2 regions of the Streptomyces sp. BBFR25 genome follow, and region 1 is predicted to be linked to the other one. Evidence: riboswitches for the same ligand, from Rfam matches in the RefSeq annotation. Region 1 holds a riboswitch; the other holds the start of a gene.
The links. Region 1 has a riboswitch for cyclic di-AMP ahead of ACGH52_RS18370 (M23 family metallopeptidase). Riboswitches for the same ligand answer to the same signal wherever they lie in the genome.
Positions count from the first base shown of each region.

Region 2: linked by a shared signal. The riboswitch ahead of ACGH52_RS22500 (transglycosylase SLT domain-containing protein) and the one ahead of ACGH52_RS18370 (M23 family metallopeptidase) in region 1 are both predicted to bind cyclic di-AMP.

Region 1 is NZ_CP172447.1:4,051,733-4,059,413, reverse strand. Features, by position in the region: gene ACGH52_RS18375 (PP2C family protein-serine/threonine phosphatase) at 1-639, shown strand, start outside; cyclic di-AMP (ydaO/yuaA leader) riboswitch at 864-1,020, shown strand; gene ACGH52_RS18370 (M23 family metallopeptidase) at 1,032-2,075, shown strand; gene ACGH52_RS18365 (aldo/keto reductase) at 2,213-3,157, shown strand; gene ACGH52_RS18360 (PrsW family intramembrane metalloprotease) at 3,177-4,592, opposite strand; gene trmB (tRNA (guanosine(46)-N7)-methyltransferase TrmB) at 4,603-5,442, opposite strand; gene ACGH52_RS18350 (Dabb family protein) at 5,556-5,966, shown strand; gene lhgO (L-2-hydroxyglutarate oxidase) at 6,000-7,202, opposite strand; gene ACGH52_RS18340 (MFS transporter) at 7,349-7,681, opposite strand, start outside.
Region 2 is NZ_CP172447.1:4,917,115-4,924,795, forward strand. Features, by position in the region: gene fahA (fumarylacetoacetase) at 1-229, opposite strand, end outside; gene ACGH52_RS22495 (HAD family hydrolase) at 647-1,456, shown strand; gene ACGH52_RS22500 (transglycosylase SLT domain-containing protein) at 1,480-1,971, opposite strand; cyclic di-AMP (ydaO/yuaA leader) riboswitch at 1,973-2,128, opposite strand; gene ACGH52_RS22505 (polyprenyl synthetase family protein) at 2,842-3,852, shown strand; gene ACGH52_RS22510 (outer membrane lipoprotein carrier protein LolA) at 4,100-5,353, shown strand; gene ACGH52_RS22515 (ABC transporter ATP-binding protein) at 5,426-6,421, shown strand; gene ACGH52_RS22520 (ABC transporter permease) at 6,408-7,367, shown strand; gene ACGH52_RS22525 (tetratricopeptide repeat protein) at 7,573-7,681, shown strand, end outside.

The DNA.
Region 1 (7,681 bases):
CAGGACAGTGCCCGCGGCGTCCGGCTCATCGTCGGGGACGTGCGCGGCAAGGGCATGGGCGCGGTGGCCGCCGTCGCCGTCGTGATCGGCGCCTTCCGGGAGGCCGCAGAGCAGGAGGCGACGCTGGAGGCGGTGGCGCAGCGCCTGGAGCGGGCGCTTGCGCGCGAGGGCACCCGGCGGGACGGACTGGACGCCTTCGAGGGCTTCACCACCGCCGTACTCGCCGAACTCCCGCACGGCGACGGGACGGTCCGCATCGTCAACCGCGGCCATCCACCGCCCCTGCTGCTCTACGCCGACGGCACCCTCGGCCCGCTGCCCGCCCGCGAGTCGGCGCTGCCGCTCGGCATGGGCGAGCTGGGCGTGTGGCCCGACCGGGCGGAGGAGGTCGCCTTCCCCGGTGGGGCCACGCTGCTGCTCTACACCGACGGGCTGACCGAAGCCCGGGACGTGAAGGGCGAGTTCTACGATCCGCAGACACGGCTGGCCGGCCGGGTCTTCCGGCATCCGGCGACCCTGCTCGACATCCTCGCCGAGGATGTGCGCCGGCACTCCGGGGGCGGCATGGCCGACGACATGGCGCTGCTCGCCGTACGGCGGCCCCGGCGCGGCGATCATGATCATTGTCACGAGCCGTGACGGCGCGAACCCCCTCCGCATAACAACTGACACACCGTCAGAAGAACGTGGCGTGAAGGGGAATACTGAGGCGGGGTCAACTCGCCCGGTTTTCACCGATCGTGAGGCGTACGTCCCGGCCGTTCTCGTTAACGATCAAGAGGAACGGCTTGGAATCAGAGCCCCGCGTCTATTAACGTTCGATAACGCAGCGCGGTCGTCCCAGCCGTCACAGAAGGCGGCTCCGTGCGCACGCGCCGAATCCCGCAAGGGAACCGGGGAACCACCACATTGGGGTGAATCGGGCGTATGCCGCCGTGTCCGCACGGTCGGCGCACACCCGTAGGAGACCTTCCTGCTCCGAACCCGTCAGCTAACCCGGTAGGCGAAAGGAAGGAAAGGAGTACGCCCACGTGGCGTCCAACCGGCCTGCCCCCGAGGCCCCGCTCGTGCCCACCGGGCACGGCACCGACACCTTCGGCTACGACGCCCCCCGCGCCGAAGAGGGTCCCTGGGAGGAGTGGAATCCCACCGCGGAGTCCATCCGCCCCGTACGCGGCCGGCACCGCGTAGCCAAGCAGCGCGGCGGGCTCGCCCGCAGCTCCACCGTCCTCGGCGTCGGTGTCATAGCCGCCGTCGGCGCGGGCGGCATGGCCAGCGCGCAGACCGGCAAGCCGCCGGTGTCCATCTCCATGCCTGACCTGCCGAACGTCGGCTCACTGCTTCCCGGCGACGACGAGACGCCGGAGCCCGAGGGCTCCGCCACCCCGCTCAGCGGCATCACCCAGGCCGTCGCCGCCGACAGCGCGGAGGGCGCCGGCACCGCCGACGCCGGTGAGTCGCTGCGGGCCCGGATCATGGCGCAGGCCGAGCAGCAGCAGTCGCAGGTCGAGGCCAAGGCCGCCGCCGAGGCCCAGGCCGCCGCCGAGAAGAAGGCCGCGGAAGCCGCCGCCAAGGCGGAGAAGGAAGCCAAGGAGAAGGCCGCCGCCGCCAAGAAGAAGGCGGAGGAGGAGGCCGCGAAGAAGGCCGAGGCCGAGCGGCTCGCGAAGCTGGCCAAGCAGTACACGCTGCCGACCTCCTCGTACACGATCTCCTCCACGTTCAACCAGGCAGGCTCCCTGTGGGCCTCCGGCCACCACACCGGCCTCGACTTCGCCGCCCCCACGGGCACGCTGCTCAAGGCGGTGCACAGCGGCACGATCACGTCGGCCGGCTGGGACGGCTCGTACGGCTACAAGACCGTGCTCACCCTCGACGACGGCACCGAGCTCTGGTACGCGCACCAGTCCTCCATCAGCGTCAGCGTCGGCCAGAAGGTCACCACCGGTGACGTCATCGGCCGCGTCGGCGCCACCGGCAACGTCACCGGCGCCCACCTCCACCTGGAGGTGCACACCGCCGGCGGCTCGGGCCTCGACCCGATGGCCTGGCTGCAGAGCAAGGGCCTCACCCCCTGAGCCACCCCGCACCTTGACGCGCCCCGCCGGACACCGGCGGTCCTGACGGCAACCCCCCGACGTCAGGGCTGCCGGTTTGCGGGGTTTTTGCGTGTGCGCCGGAATGGCGTGCTCCGGTGCGGTCGTTGACTCACTACATGACTTCTCTGCGCAAACTCGGCTCCTCCGACCTCGAGGTCTTCCCCCTCGCCCTGGGCGGCAACGTCTTCGGCTGGACCGCCGACCAGGACGCCTCCTTCGCCGTCCTCGACGCCTACACGGCCGCGGGCGGCAACTTCGTCGACACCGCCGACTCCTACTCCGCCTGGGTCGACGGCAACAGCGGCGGCGAGTCCGAGACCGTCCTCGGCCGGTGGTTCGCCTCCCGCGGCAACCGTGACGACGTCGTCCTCGCCACCAAGGTCAGCCAGCACCCCGAGTACCCGGGCCTGTCCGCCGCGAACATCAAGGCCGCGGCCGACGCCTCGCTGCGCCGCCTGGGCACCGACCACATCGACCTCTACTACACCCACTTCGACAAGCCCGAGGTGCCGGTCGAGGAGATCATCGGCGCCCTCGACGAGTTGGTGAAGGCGGGCAAGGTGCGGCACATCGCCGCCTCCAACATCTCCGCCGAGCGGCTCGCGGAGTCCCTGGAGTTCTCCGACCGCGAGGGCCTCGCCCGGTACGTCGCCCTCCAGCCGCACTACAACCTGGTCTCCCGCGACACCTACGAGGGCGAGCTGCGCGACCTGGCCGAGCAGGCCGGTCTCGCCGCCGTGCCGTACTACGCCCTCGCGGCCGGCTTCCTCACCGGCAAGTACCGGCCGGGCACGGCGGTGGACAGCCCGCGGGCGGGCGGTGCGGCCAAGCACCTGGAGAGCGAGCGGGGCCGCCGGGTGCTGGCCGCCCTGGACGAGATCGCCGAGGCCCACGACGCTCCCGTCGCCACCGTCGCCCTTGCCTGGCTGGCCGCCCAGCCGACGGTGGCGGCGCCGATCGCGTCCGCGCGCACGGTGGAGCAGCTGCCGGCCCTGCTGGGCGTGGCCGAGCTGAGCCTGACGGAGGACGAGGTCGGGCGGCTGACGCGGGCGTCCGCCTGAGCGGGCGGACGGCGCGGACCTACGGCCGGTGGGGGCCGGGCGGCGCGTACGGGGCGTACGGGTGGTGCGGCGGGTGCGGGCCGAGGGGCGCCTGCGGCCCGTAGGGGGCGTGAGGGGCGTGGGGGGAGTACGGGAGCTGCCGGGCGTACGGGGCGGGCGCGGTTTGGGGGCCGTACCCGGGGTGCGCCCCGCCGTACGGGTACGCCCACGGCGGCACCGGCCGCGGCGCGGGCGGCGGCGGTGCCGTGGCCCGCGCCGCGTGCTCCAGTGCCGGGCGGGCCACGTCCCGCAGGTGCCACAGGGCCTCCAGCAGCTCCCGCTCCCGCACGGTGAAGTCGGCGCCCGCCCTGCCCCGGCGCCCGCGCTGCCTGAGGAACGCCACCGAGGTCGCGCAGGCCTCGTACCGCGCCACCGCCCGCGCCCCTTCCTTCCCGGCGTGCCGGCGGGCGTACTGCCGGGCGATGCGGCGGGCCCGCATCGAGCCGAGCGCGTACGGCTCGGCGGGCGTGAGCCATCCGGCGAGGACGTACGCGGGCAGTTCGGCCCGTACGGTGCCCAGTTCGCGCTGCCTGGTCCAGATCACCAGCCAGGTCAGCAGGCCGAAGGACGGCACCATGAACGCCGCGTACACGGCGAAGAAGCCGTACTCGCCGAAGGCGGCCGAGCCGTTCCACAGGGCGTGCACGCCCATCGCGAGCAGCAGCCCGGCCAGGGGGAGCAGGGCCCGGCGCAGACGGTGCCGGCCCGCCGAGAGCGCGGCGATGCCGAAGCCGATGCCGGTCAGCACGGTGAACAGCGGGTGCGCGAACGGCGACATCACCACCCGCACGAAGAAGGTCGCCGCGGTGACGGAGGCGATGCCGCTGTCGCCGGTGAGCTGGTCGGTGCCGAAGGCGGTGCCCAGGTACAGGATGTTCTCGGTGAAGGCGAAGCCGGTGGCGGTGACCCCGGCGACGACCACGCCGTCGACGAGACCCGTGAAGTCCCGTCTGCGGAAGAGGAAGACCAGGAGGACGGCGGCCGCCTTGGCGGACTCCTCGACGACCGGCGCTATGACCGTGGCGCCCCACGTGTCCGCGCCGGCCGGGTCGGCGGTCGCGGTCGCTATCCAGCGGGTCGCGAAGCTGTTGGCGATGATCGCTATCAGCGCCGCCGCGCAGGCCCCCCAGGCGAAGCAGAAGAGCAGGTTCCGCCAGGGGCCGGGGTCCACCCGGTCCAGCCAGCGGAACGCGGCTATGAGCAGCGGCACGGGCAGTACCGCCAGGCCCAGTCCCACCAGGAACCCCTGCGTGCCGGTCTGTTCGCGCACCAGGGCCAGGATCACCAGCCCGGAGAGCGCGAGCAGGGTGATCAGCGCGCCGTAGCGGACCCAGGTGCGCTGCCACCAGTGCGTATGCCGGTGCGCACGGGTCGGGTACGGGGGACAGGTGGCCACGGCATGGACCCTAACCGGTGGGGGGCGGCTCCTTGTGCTCTACGCGACGGAAGAGCAGGTCGTTCACCACATGTCCCTTGTCCAGTCCCTGGCCCTCGAAACGGGTCAGCGGCCGGTGCTCGGGACGTGGCGCGAATCCGCCGCCGGGCACGGTGTTCTCGAAGTCGGGATGCGCGGTGAGCACGTCGAGCATCTGCCCGGCGTACGGCTCCCAGTCGGTGGCGCAGTGCAGGACGGCCCCCGGGGCCAGCCGGGTCGCGGCCAGGGACAGGAACTCGGGCTGGATCAGCCGCCGCTTGTGGTGCCGCTTCTTGGGCCACGGGTCGGGGAAGTAGACGCGCAGCCCGGCGAGGGAGCCGGGGGCGAGCATCTCGCGCAGCAGGATGATCGCGTCGCCGTTGCCCACCCGGATGTTGGACAGCTCCTGGCGCTCCGCGAGACCGAGCAGGTTTCCCTGGCCGGGGGTGTGGACGTCGACGGCGAGGATGTTGGTGTCTGGGTCGGCGGCGGCCATGCGGGCGGTGGCCTCGCCCATGCCGAAGCCGATCTCCAGGACCACGGGGCGGTCGTTGCCGAAGAGTTCGGCGAGGTCGACGACCCGGCGGCCGTCGATGTCCAGGCCCCACACGGGCCACAGCCGCTGCAACGCGTCCGCCTGCCCGGTGGTCACCCGGCTGCGCCGGGGCTGGAAACTCCGGATCCGCCGCTCGAAGTGCGACCCGGCGGGATCGGCCTTCGGGCCGTCGGGGAAACGGGGCTCGCCCTTGGCGCGGACGTGGCGCAGGGAGGTCCCGGCCGGATGTGGCGGGGGGCCGGCTTCGGCTTCGGGGGTGTGGTGGGAGTCAGACACAATGCGTCGATTTTAGTCGGCGCACGCGGTTGCGATGGCCTATCGAGCTAGTTACAGTCTATAACTCAAGCGATACTGTGAAGCCTGTTGTCGTACCGTGGAGGAGAGACGCCGTGATTCACCACCAGATCCGCCTCGCCATGCGCCCCGACGCACCGCGGGACAAGGTCGAGGAGGCACTCGAGATGCTCCGCAGGATGGGGCGTGAGATCGACGCCGTCGCGTACTGGGCGGTCGGGCGGGACGTGGGCGGCGACTTCGACTACGGAGCGGTGTTCGCGGTCGAGGACATCGAGGGCTACCGGGCGTACATGCACGCTCCACTGCACCGACGGGTCGACGAGATCGGGCTGCCGCTGGTGCGGCACATGGTCTCGCACGACCTGACCGACGACGAGGACCCGGCCACGGGCGAGCTCATCCGGCAGATCCACGCCGAGCGCTTCGCGGGGGACCCGGCCCTCGTGGAACTGATCGAGGGCCTCGGCTCCTACGAGGGCAGCAGCGCACCCGGGCGTGGCTAGGGGGCGGGCCGGAGGTGCGGGCCGGAGATGCCTCTAGTCCGCCAGCATCGCCAGCGCCCTACGCGCCACCTCGCGGCCGATGGGCAGGGACGCGGTGGCCGCGGGTGACGGCGCGTTCAGCACGTGCACCGCGTGGGCGCCCTCCTTGATCAGGAAGTCGTCCACCAGCGTGCCGTCCGCCAGCACCGCCTGCGCCCGCACCCCGGCCGGGGCGGCGACCAGGTCGCCCTCCGTGACCGCGGGCAGGAGCCTGCGCACCGCCGTCGTGAACGCGGACCTGGACAGCGACCGCCGCAGCTCGCCCGCGCCGTACCTCCAGTGCCGCCGGGCTATCCGCCACGAACCCGGCCAGGCCAGGGTCGCGGCCAGCTCACGCGGGTGCACCACGCCCCAGCCGTATCCCTCGCGTGCCAGCGCCGGCACCGCGTTCGGTCCGACGTGCACACCGCCGTCGATGCCCCGGGTCAGATGCACCCCGAGGAACGGGAACGCCGGGTCCGGCACCGGGTACACCAGTCCCCGCACCAGCTCCGGCCGCGCCAGCTCGTAGTACTCGCCCCGGAAGGGGACGATCCGCATGCCGGGGTCGTCCCCGGTCAACCGGGCGATCCCGTCGCAGTGCAGCCCGCCGCAGTTGACCAGGGCCCGGGCGCGGAGCACGTCCCCGGCGCGGGTGCGGACGGCGACCCCCAGGCCGGGGCGCCGGTCGACGCGGTGCACCTCGGCGCCGTAGCGGATCTCCGCCCCGGACGCGCGGGCGAGCTGCCGGGCCACGGCGCCGTAGTCGCAGATGCCGGTGGTGCCGACGTGTATGGCGGCCAGGCCCCGGACCTCGGGCTCGTACTCCTGGATCTGGGCGCCGCTCAGCTCGCGCACCGGTATGCCGTTCTCCCGGCCGCGCTGGACGAGGGCGTGCAGGCGGGGCAGCTCGGCGCGGTCGGTGGCGACGATCAGCTTGCCGGTGACGGCGTGGTCGATGTCGTACTCGGCGCAGAACTTGACCATCTCGGCGGCGCCCCGGACCGCGTAGCGCGCCTTCAGCGAGCCCGGGCGGTAGTAGACACCGCTGTGGATGACCCCGCTGTTGCGGCCCGTCTGGTGGCGGGCGGGGCCCGGCTCCTTCTCCAGGACCGTGACCCGGGTGCCCGGGGCGGCGCGCGTGATCGCGTACGCCGTGGACAGGCCGACGATCCCGCCGCCGATCACCAGCACGTCACAGTCGAACGCTTGTTTCATATCCCGGTCCACCTCCCGGCTTCGATAGTGCACTGCGCCACTGACAATGCCTTCAAACCCGGAAGCGGGCGGTCCGTCGCGGTCCGCGTGGTCCGTTGCGGTCCGTCGTGGTCCGTCGCGGTCTGTCGCGGTTCCGTCGTGGTCCGTCAGGCCGGGGTCACCAGCAGGGGGCGGGCGCGCTCGCGCAGCTCCACCACGCGCGGCTCGTCGCCGTACGGCTCCAGGCGGTGCAGGAGGTCCTTCACGTACTCGGTGGTGCGGGCCGAGGAGATGCGGCCGGCCACCTCGACCGCCCGCACGCCCTGCTCGCAGGCCGCGTCCAGATTGCCCGACTCCAGCTCGGCCACCGCCGAGACGACGAGTCTGAGGCCGTGCGAGCGTACGAACTCCTCCGTCGGCTGCGACAGCGCCTGCTCGGTGAAGCGGCGGACCTGGCGTGGTGCCTTCAGGTCGCGGTAGCACTCGGCCGCGTCGGCGGC
Region 2 (7,681 bases), 870 kb from region 1:
ACGCCGTCCGCCCGGCCGCCAGCAGCGGGTTGAGCGTGGGCCGCGCGAGGAGGGACGCATACGGCGAGCCGAGTGCGTGGGCCGCCGCGCCCGCGTCGAGGACGTGGTCGCCGAGCCGGACGCCCACCGTCCGGTCCGACCGGTCGCGCGAGCCGGGGATCGAGAACACGCCGTACGGAAGGTTGTGCGGACCGAAGGGGTCGCCCTCGGGGACATCGAAGGGGGGCATCGGGTGCTGCCTCGCTTTCGTGCTCGCCATGTGCGCCGTGCGCGCCGTGTCTGCGTGGTCGGGCCACACGTTACGGCTGACCCACCGGTCTTGGGCAGTGCGGCGGGAGGTGGCGGCGCCCGGGACGTGATCTTGACGACGTGATCTCGACGCGGTGGTACGAACAGGGGTGACTCTCGGAGGGCGCCGGGAGGGACGGCGTGCCGCACCGGGGCAGCGGGGCAGTGGGTCAGCAGGCCATGCTGGTGCCAACCGGTGCACAGGCCTCCAACCGGCTTTAGCCGATGATGTGTCAGGTTTCGGACATCATCGGGCGTCCTCGTGCATCCTCGTTCCGGTTCGAACGCACTCGCTGCGCCCTCGTTCGGAAGCGGTCACGGGTGAGTCGGACGGGTGCGGTGTCCGTATTCTCTGATCATGGACCGCACCGCATATTCGCTCGTCGCCACCGATCTGGACGGCACGCTGCTCCGCGGCGACGACACCGTCTCCGACCGGTCGCTGGCCGCGCTGGCGCGGGTCGCCGGGGCGGGTGCGCGGCACCTGGTGGTGACGGGGCGGCCGGCCCCCCGGGTGCGCCCCCTGCTCGACCGGCTCGGCTGCACGGGACTCGCGGTGTGCGGGCAGGGCGCGCAGGTGTACGACGCCGGGGCGCACCGGATGCTGTGGTCGGTCACCCTGGACCGGGAGCTGGCCGAGACCGCCATCGGCAAGATCGAGGCCGAGGTGGGCCAGGTGCACGCGGCCGTCGACCAGGACGGCGTCGACGGACTGACGCTCATCGAGCCGGGCTATCTGATGCCCCACCCGACGCTGCCCGCGGTGCGCGTCGAGCGGCGCGAGCAGCTGTGGTCCACGCCGATCAGCAAGGTGCTGCTGCGCCACCCCGAGCTGACCGACGACGAACTGGCGACGACGGCGCGCGCGGTGGTCGGTTCCCTCGCGACGGTCACCATGTCCGGGCCCGGCACCGTGGAGCTGCAGCCCTGCGGCATCACCAAGGCGACCGGCCTGGCGCTGGCCGCCGAGCACCTGGGCCTCGGGCGGCGGCGGACGATCGCGTTCGGGGACATGCCCAACGACGTCCCCATGTTCCACTGGGCGGCCCACGGCGTCGCCATGGCCGGTGCCCACCCCGAACTCAAGGCGGTGGCGGACGAGGTCACCACGACGAACGAGGACGACGGCGTGGCCGTCGTCCTCGAGCGGATCTTCGGAACCTCTTAGCCGAGGCTCAGGCGGCGTACGGCTCAGTACGCGCTGAAGACGTTGTCCATCGAGCCGTAGCGGTCGGCCGCGTAGTTGCAGGCGGCGGTGATGTTGGCGACCGGGTCGTACGGGTCCCAGGAGGTGCCGGGCACGTGGTACGCCTGGAAGGTCGGGTCGATCACCTGGAGCAGGCCCTTGGACGGGGTGCCGTTGACGGCGTTGATGTCCCAGTTGTTGATGGCGAGCGGGTTGCCGGAGGACTCCCGCATGATGTTGCGGTGAATGCCCTCGTAGGTCCCGGGGATGCCGTGCTGGGCCATGATGTCGAGCGACTCGCGGATCCAGCCGTCGAGGTTGTCCGGGTACGTCTTGGCCGCCGTGGTGGCGGTCGTGGCGGCGGCCGGGGTGGCCGCGGAGGCGGTGGTGGCGCCGATGAGCGGCAGCGCGAGCACCGCGGCACCGGTCCCTGCCACCGCGAGCTTGCGGGCGAGGCGGCCGGTGCGGGCGTGACGGTTCTGACCGTTGGCAGACATGTGTCCCTCTCCTTACGCCTACGAGGTGAGCTGTCGGGTTCGGGCGGGGAGGTGCCCGGCCGCGCCCTGACGGGTACGGCTTCACCCCGAGCCACTCCGGTGGTGACCGGTGCGGCGACTTACCTGGGTCCCCCGCTCCTGCCGGCGAGTGTGTTGGGTGGATGACTGTGCGACGGGCGGTGGCAGGATTCGGCGTCCGCCCGACAGGCCGGGAACGTATGCGAGAGCACATGTCCGGAACAAGTGCAGGAATCACCCCAAGTGCCTGTTGACCTTGTTCTGAGGTGTTTGAGGCTCTTGATCCTTTGCTGTTGCCAAGCCCCAACTGGCTTGCGGGGCAAAGGGAGGGCACAGGTTCGGGCGGGGTTGCCCGGAGAGGGCCCGGAGTGAGCCAACTCACTGGCGTCAACAAGCATGGCAAAACGGGCATTCATCCCAACCGTGCCCCAACCGACCGTCGGTGGGGACGGCTTCGGGTGTCGAGCGGCGAGAGGAGGGAATCGGGGTGGGGGAGCGGATGGCTGGGCCGGCGTCTGCCGCGGGCGGCGCGGGGGTGTCCGTGCGGGCGTGCGTGTCGATCGGGTGACGTTCTCGAAGTGCGGGCCGTTGGGAGGAGTGGTGGGATCTTCGTCGGCGGCTTCCGGCCCGTCCGCCCTCCGGGTCCGGCTCACCCCTCTGGCGATATCAATCAAAATCTGCTCATATCACCTGATCAAAAACATACCGTTCATGATCCGATACCGACCAGCCTGTAACGGTGGGCGCTAGCGGTGATCGAAACGTGACCGGATACGCTGACTTGAGTGGTGGCAGCGACCTATCGACAAACCAGGTAATCGCCAGTAGACACCAGCAGACAGGAGACCCCTCGTGACCGTCGTCGGGCCGTTCGGGCTGAGCGTGCGGGACCAGGCTCTGGAAGCCGATGTCCAGGCCGGATTGGTTGCTGTCGAGGAAGGGTTGCTTGAGGCAACCAAAAGCGAGGTGCCGTTCATCACGGAGGCCGCCCAGCACCTGGTGCGGGCCGGCGGGAAACGGTTCCGGCCGCTGCTGGTGATGCTCTCGGCCCAGTTCGGCGACCGCTACGCCCCCGGGATCGTGCCCTCGGCCGTGGTGGTGGAGCTGACCCACCTCGCCACGCTGTACCACGACGACGTGATGGACGAGGCCGCCGTGCGGCGAGGGGTGCCCAGCGCGAACACCCGCTGGGACAACTCGGTCGCGGTCCTCACCGGCGACTTCCTGTTCGCCCGCGCCTCGCAGATCCTCGCCGACCTCGGTCCCGAGGCGGTCCGCGTCCAGGCCCTCGCGTTCGAGCGGCTGGTCACCGGTCAGATCCTGGAGACGGCCGGCCCGCAGGACGGCCGCGACCCGGTCGACCACTACCTGGACGTGCTGGGCGGCAAGACGGGCTCGCTGGTGGCGGTCTCCTGCCGGTTCGGCGCGATGATGTCCGGCGCCGACGAGACGGTGGTGGACGTGCTGACCCAGTACGGCGAGCGGCTCGGCGTCGCCTTCCAGCTCGCGGACGACGTCCTGGACATCGCCTCCGACTCCGACGAGTCCGGCAAGACCCCCGGCACCGACCTGCGCGAGGGCATCCCCACCCTGCCCGTGCTGCGGTTGCGCGAGCGGGCGGCTCGGCTGGGGCTCGCCGAGGACATCGCGCTGTGCGAGCTGCTCGACTCCGACCTGAGCGACGACGCGCGGCACGCCGAGGCGCTGCGCCTGCTGCGCGCCCACCCCGCGCTGGAGCAGGCCCGCCGGGACACCGTCCGGTACGCCAAGGACGCCCGGGCCGCGCTGGCCCCGCTGCGGGAGTGCGACGCGAAGGCCGCGCTGATCGAGCTGTGCGACGCGGTGGTGCACCGGGCCGGCTGACCGCCGGTCCGTCGCCGGGTGGCGTGCGGCAGCCCCTACGGAGCGGGGGACCCGCCACCCCTGCGTGTCATCCCGCAGGAGTAGGCGGAGTTGAGCCCGCGGTCTGACGCTTGTGCTCCGGCGATTTGGTCAGATGGACACCACGGAAAACACCAATCCTCACCGATTCGGGTGAGAATGGCGGCTCACGGGTGAACGAGTGCGAGGTCGCGAGACAGCCGCCGCCGACGACGGAGGTAGGGCACACATGGCACCGATCGATTCCGACGACAACACGACCGCCGGGGAGGGCGAGGAGCTGCGGGCCGGACGGCGCAAGGCCGCGCGGTACGTCGTCCCGGTCGCGGTGATGGGAGTGGCGGCCGCGACGATCGGGCTCGTCCCCGCGCTCGCCGACTCCGGCGACCCCGACCTGCCGAAGGTCACGGCGGAGCAGCTCATAGAGAAGATCGCCAAGTCGGACGTCCAGCAGCTGTCCGGCACCGTGCGCATCAACACCGACCTGGGCCTGCCGGACCTCGGCGGGTTGGAGAGCGGCCTGATGTCCGGAATGTCCGGAAGTCCGGGCTCCGGTGGGGACGGCGAGGGCTCCGCCGCCGACCCGTCGGCCAAGCTCACCGAGCTGGTGTCCGGCAGCCACACGCTGCGCGTCGCGGCCGACGGCCCCGACCGGCAGAAGGTCTCCCTGCTGGAGGACGCCGCCGAGTACAGCCTGATCCACAACGGCAAGGACGTCTGGGGCTACGACAGCCGCTCCAACGAGGTCTACCACTCCACCAGCGGGGACGGCGCCGAGCGGCCGGAGAAGGGCGCGCCGGGGCGGGACGCGCCGGGCAAGGACGTGCCGGCCACCCCGAAGGACTTCGCCGACCAGGCGCTCAAGTCGGTCGACGCCACCACGTCCGTGACCGTCGGCGGCACCGCGCAGGTGGCGGGCCGGGACGCCTACCGCCTGGTCGTCGAGCCCAAGCAGGACGGTTCCACGGTCGGTGCGATCACCGTGGCCGTGGACGCCGAGACCGGCACCCCGCTCAAGTTCACCCTGACCCCGGCGAGCGGCGGCGCCGCCGTCGTGGACGTGGGCTTCACCAAGGTCAGCTTCGCGAAGCCGGACGCGTCGACGTTCGCCTTCACGCCGCCCGAGGGCGCGAAGGTCACCGAGGCCGACGAGGCAGGGCGTAAGGGCGAGGTCCCCGAGCACGGACGCGAGGCCGAGGGCGACCTGGCCAAGGGGATGGACGGCCTCAAGGTCATCGGCGAGGGCTGGAACTCGATCGCCACCTTCGACACCGGCGCCGGGGGCGGCCTGCCCATGGCGTCCGCGGGCGGCGACCTCGGCGGCTTCCTCGGCTCCTTCGGCGACCAGGTCAAGGGCGACTTCGGCTCGGGTACGGTCTTCAAGACCCGCCTGGTCAACGCCCTGATCACGGACGACGGCAAGGTCTACGCCGGTGCGGTCACCAAGGACGCGCTGGTGAAGGCGGCCGACGCCGCGCGGTAGGACGTACGCGGCACGCCCACCCCGTGCGGCGAAGAGGACGCAACAGGGGAAACGAGGGAAACGAGGGAGCCGATGGCCGAACCGTCCGCCACGGAGCCGGAGCGCCCGGGCCGGGAGCCGGACCGGGAGAGCGCGGATGACGCCGTCATCGCCACCCGCGCGCTCACCAAGCGCTACCGCGGCGGACAACTCGCCGTCGACGGTCTGGACCTGACCGTCCCGGCGGGCAGCGTCTTCGGCTTCCTCGGGCCCAACGGCTCCGGCAAGACCACCACCATCCGCATGCTGATGGGGCTGATCGAACCCACCTCGGGCAGCGCCCGGGTCCTCGGCCGGCCCATGCCGCGCGCGTCCCGCACCGTACTGCCCAGGGTCGGCGCCCTCATCGAGGGCCCGGCCCTGTACGGCTTCCTCTCCGGGCGCGACAACCTGCTGCGCTACGACGCCGCCGACCCGACCGCCGACCCGCGCACCCGGCGCGAGCGCGTCGCGGCGGCGCTGGACCGGGTGGGCCTCGCGGCCGCCGGCGGCAAGAAGGCGAAGGCGTACTCGCTCGGCATGAAGCAGCGGCTGGGTCTCGCCGCGGCGCTGCTCCAGCCGCGCCGCCTGCTCGTCCTGGACGAGCCGACCAACGGACTCGACCCCCAGGGCATGCGCGAGATCCGCACCCTGGTGCGCGAACTGGCCTCCGACGGCACCACCGTCTTCCTCTCCTCCCACCTGCTGGACGAGATCGAGCAGGTGTGCACCCACGCCGCCGTGATGGCACAGGGGAGGCTGATCACCCAGGGCGCGGTCGCCGACCTGGCGGCCGGGGCGCGCGGCCGGCTCGTGGTGAGCACGCCGGACGTGGGCGACGCCGCCCGGGTGCTGAAGGAGCAGGGGGCCGCGGACGTGGTCGTCGACGGGGACCGGGTGACGGCGGAGCCGCCGGAGCGCGACCTCGCCGAGGTGAACGCGGCGCTGGTCGCGGCCCGGGTCCGGGTCCGGGGCTTCGTTCTGGAACGGGCCTCGCTGGAGGACGCGTTCGTGGCGCTGACCGGGGAGGGCTTCGATGTCGCGGGCTGAGGTGCGGGACGAGGCTGCGGGGGAGTCCGAGGCCACGGCGTCGGGTGCGACGCCGAACCCGGGCGCCGCGCGGACTCCGAGGACCCCAAGGACCCCGAGTGCGCTGTGGTCCCTGGGGCTGTTCCGCAGCGAGCTGCTGACCACCTTCCGGCGCTGGCGGACCCTCGCCCTGCTGGCCGTGCTCGCCGCCGTGCCGGTCCTGGTGGGCATCGCCGTGAAGATCGAGACGAGCGACGGGTCCTCGCTGGGCGGTGGCGGCGGCGGTGGCGGCGAGGGACCGGCGTTCATCTCACAGATCAGCAACAACGGGCTGTTCCTGGTCTTCACCGCGCTCGCCGCGACCCTCCCGTTCTTCCTGCCGATGGCCATCGGCGTCGTCGCGGGCGACGCGATCGCGGGCGAGTCGAGCGCGGGCACGCTCCGCTACCTCCTGGTCGCCCCGGCCGGCCGCTCCCGGCTGCTGCTCACCAAGTACGCGACGGTGATCGCCTTCTGCCTCGCCGCCACCCTGGTGGTCGCGGTCTCGGCGCTCGCGGTCGGCGCGCTGCTGTTCCCGGTCGGGGACCTGATCACCATCTCCGGCACCAGGATCAGCTACGCCGAGGGTCTGGGACGGGCGCTGCTGATCGCCCTGGTCGTGGCCGCCTCACTCGTCGGCATCGCGGCCCTGGGCCTGTTCGTCTCCACCCTGACGGGCAGCGGCATCGCGGCGATGGCCACCACGGTCGGACTGCTGATCACCGTCCAGATCCTCGACCAGATCCCCCAGCTCGACGCCCTCCAGCCGTACTTCTTCTCGCACTACTGGCTCTCCTTCGCCGATGTGATGCGCGAACCGGTCTACTGGGACGACCTGGTGAAGAACCTCGGCCTCCAGGCCCTCTACGCGGCGGTCTTCGGCTCGGCGGCCTGGGCCCGGTTCACCACCAAGGACATCACCGCGTAGCCCCGGCGTACGCCCGCTCGTACGGAATCGTGCGAAGGGCGCCTCCGCACGGCGTGACCTCCTGGAACGAGCCTGTGACACCCCGGTGACGCGAGAACGGGGAGCGAGCGGAGAGACTCGACAGTAGGTGTACGACAGGCATGACAGGCTCTGGACGGCAGGGAACGGGAACCGCCGACGGAAGCCGCCGATGAGTGGGGGAACGATGTCTCGACTCGGCCGCGACAAACAGCGGGAGCACGAGCGCGCCGAGGGCTCGCCCGGTTCCGCGGCGACGCCGATCGACGTCCGGGTGCCGGAGGGCGACTCCGGCG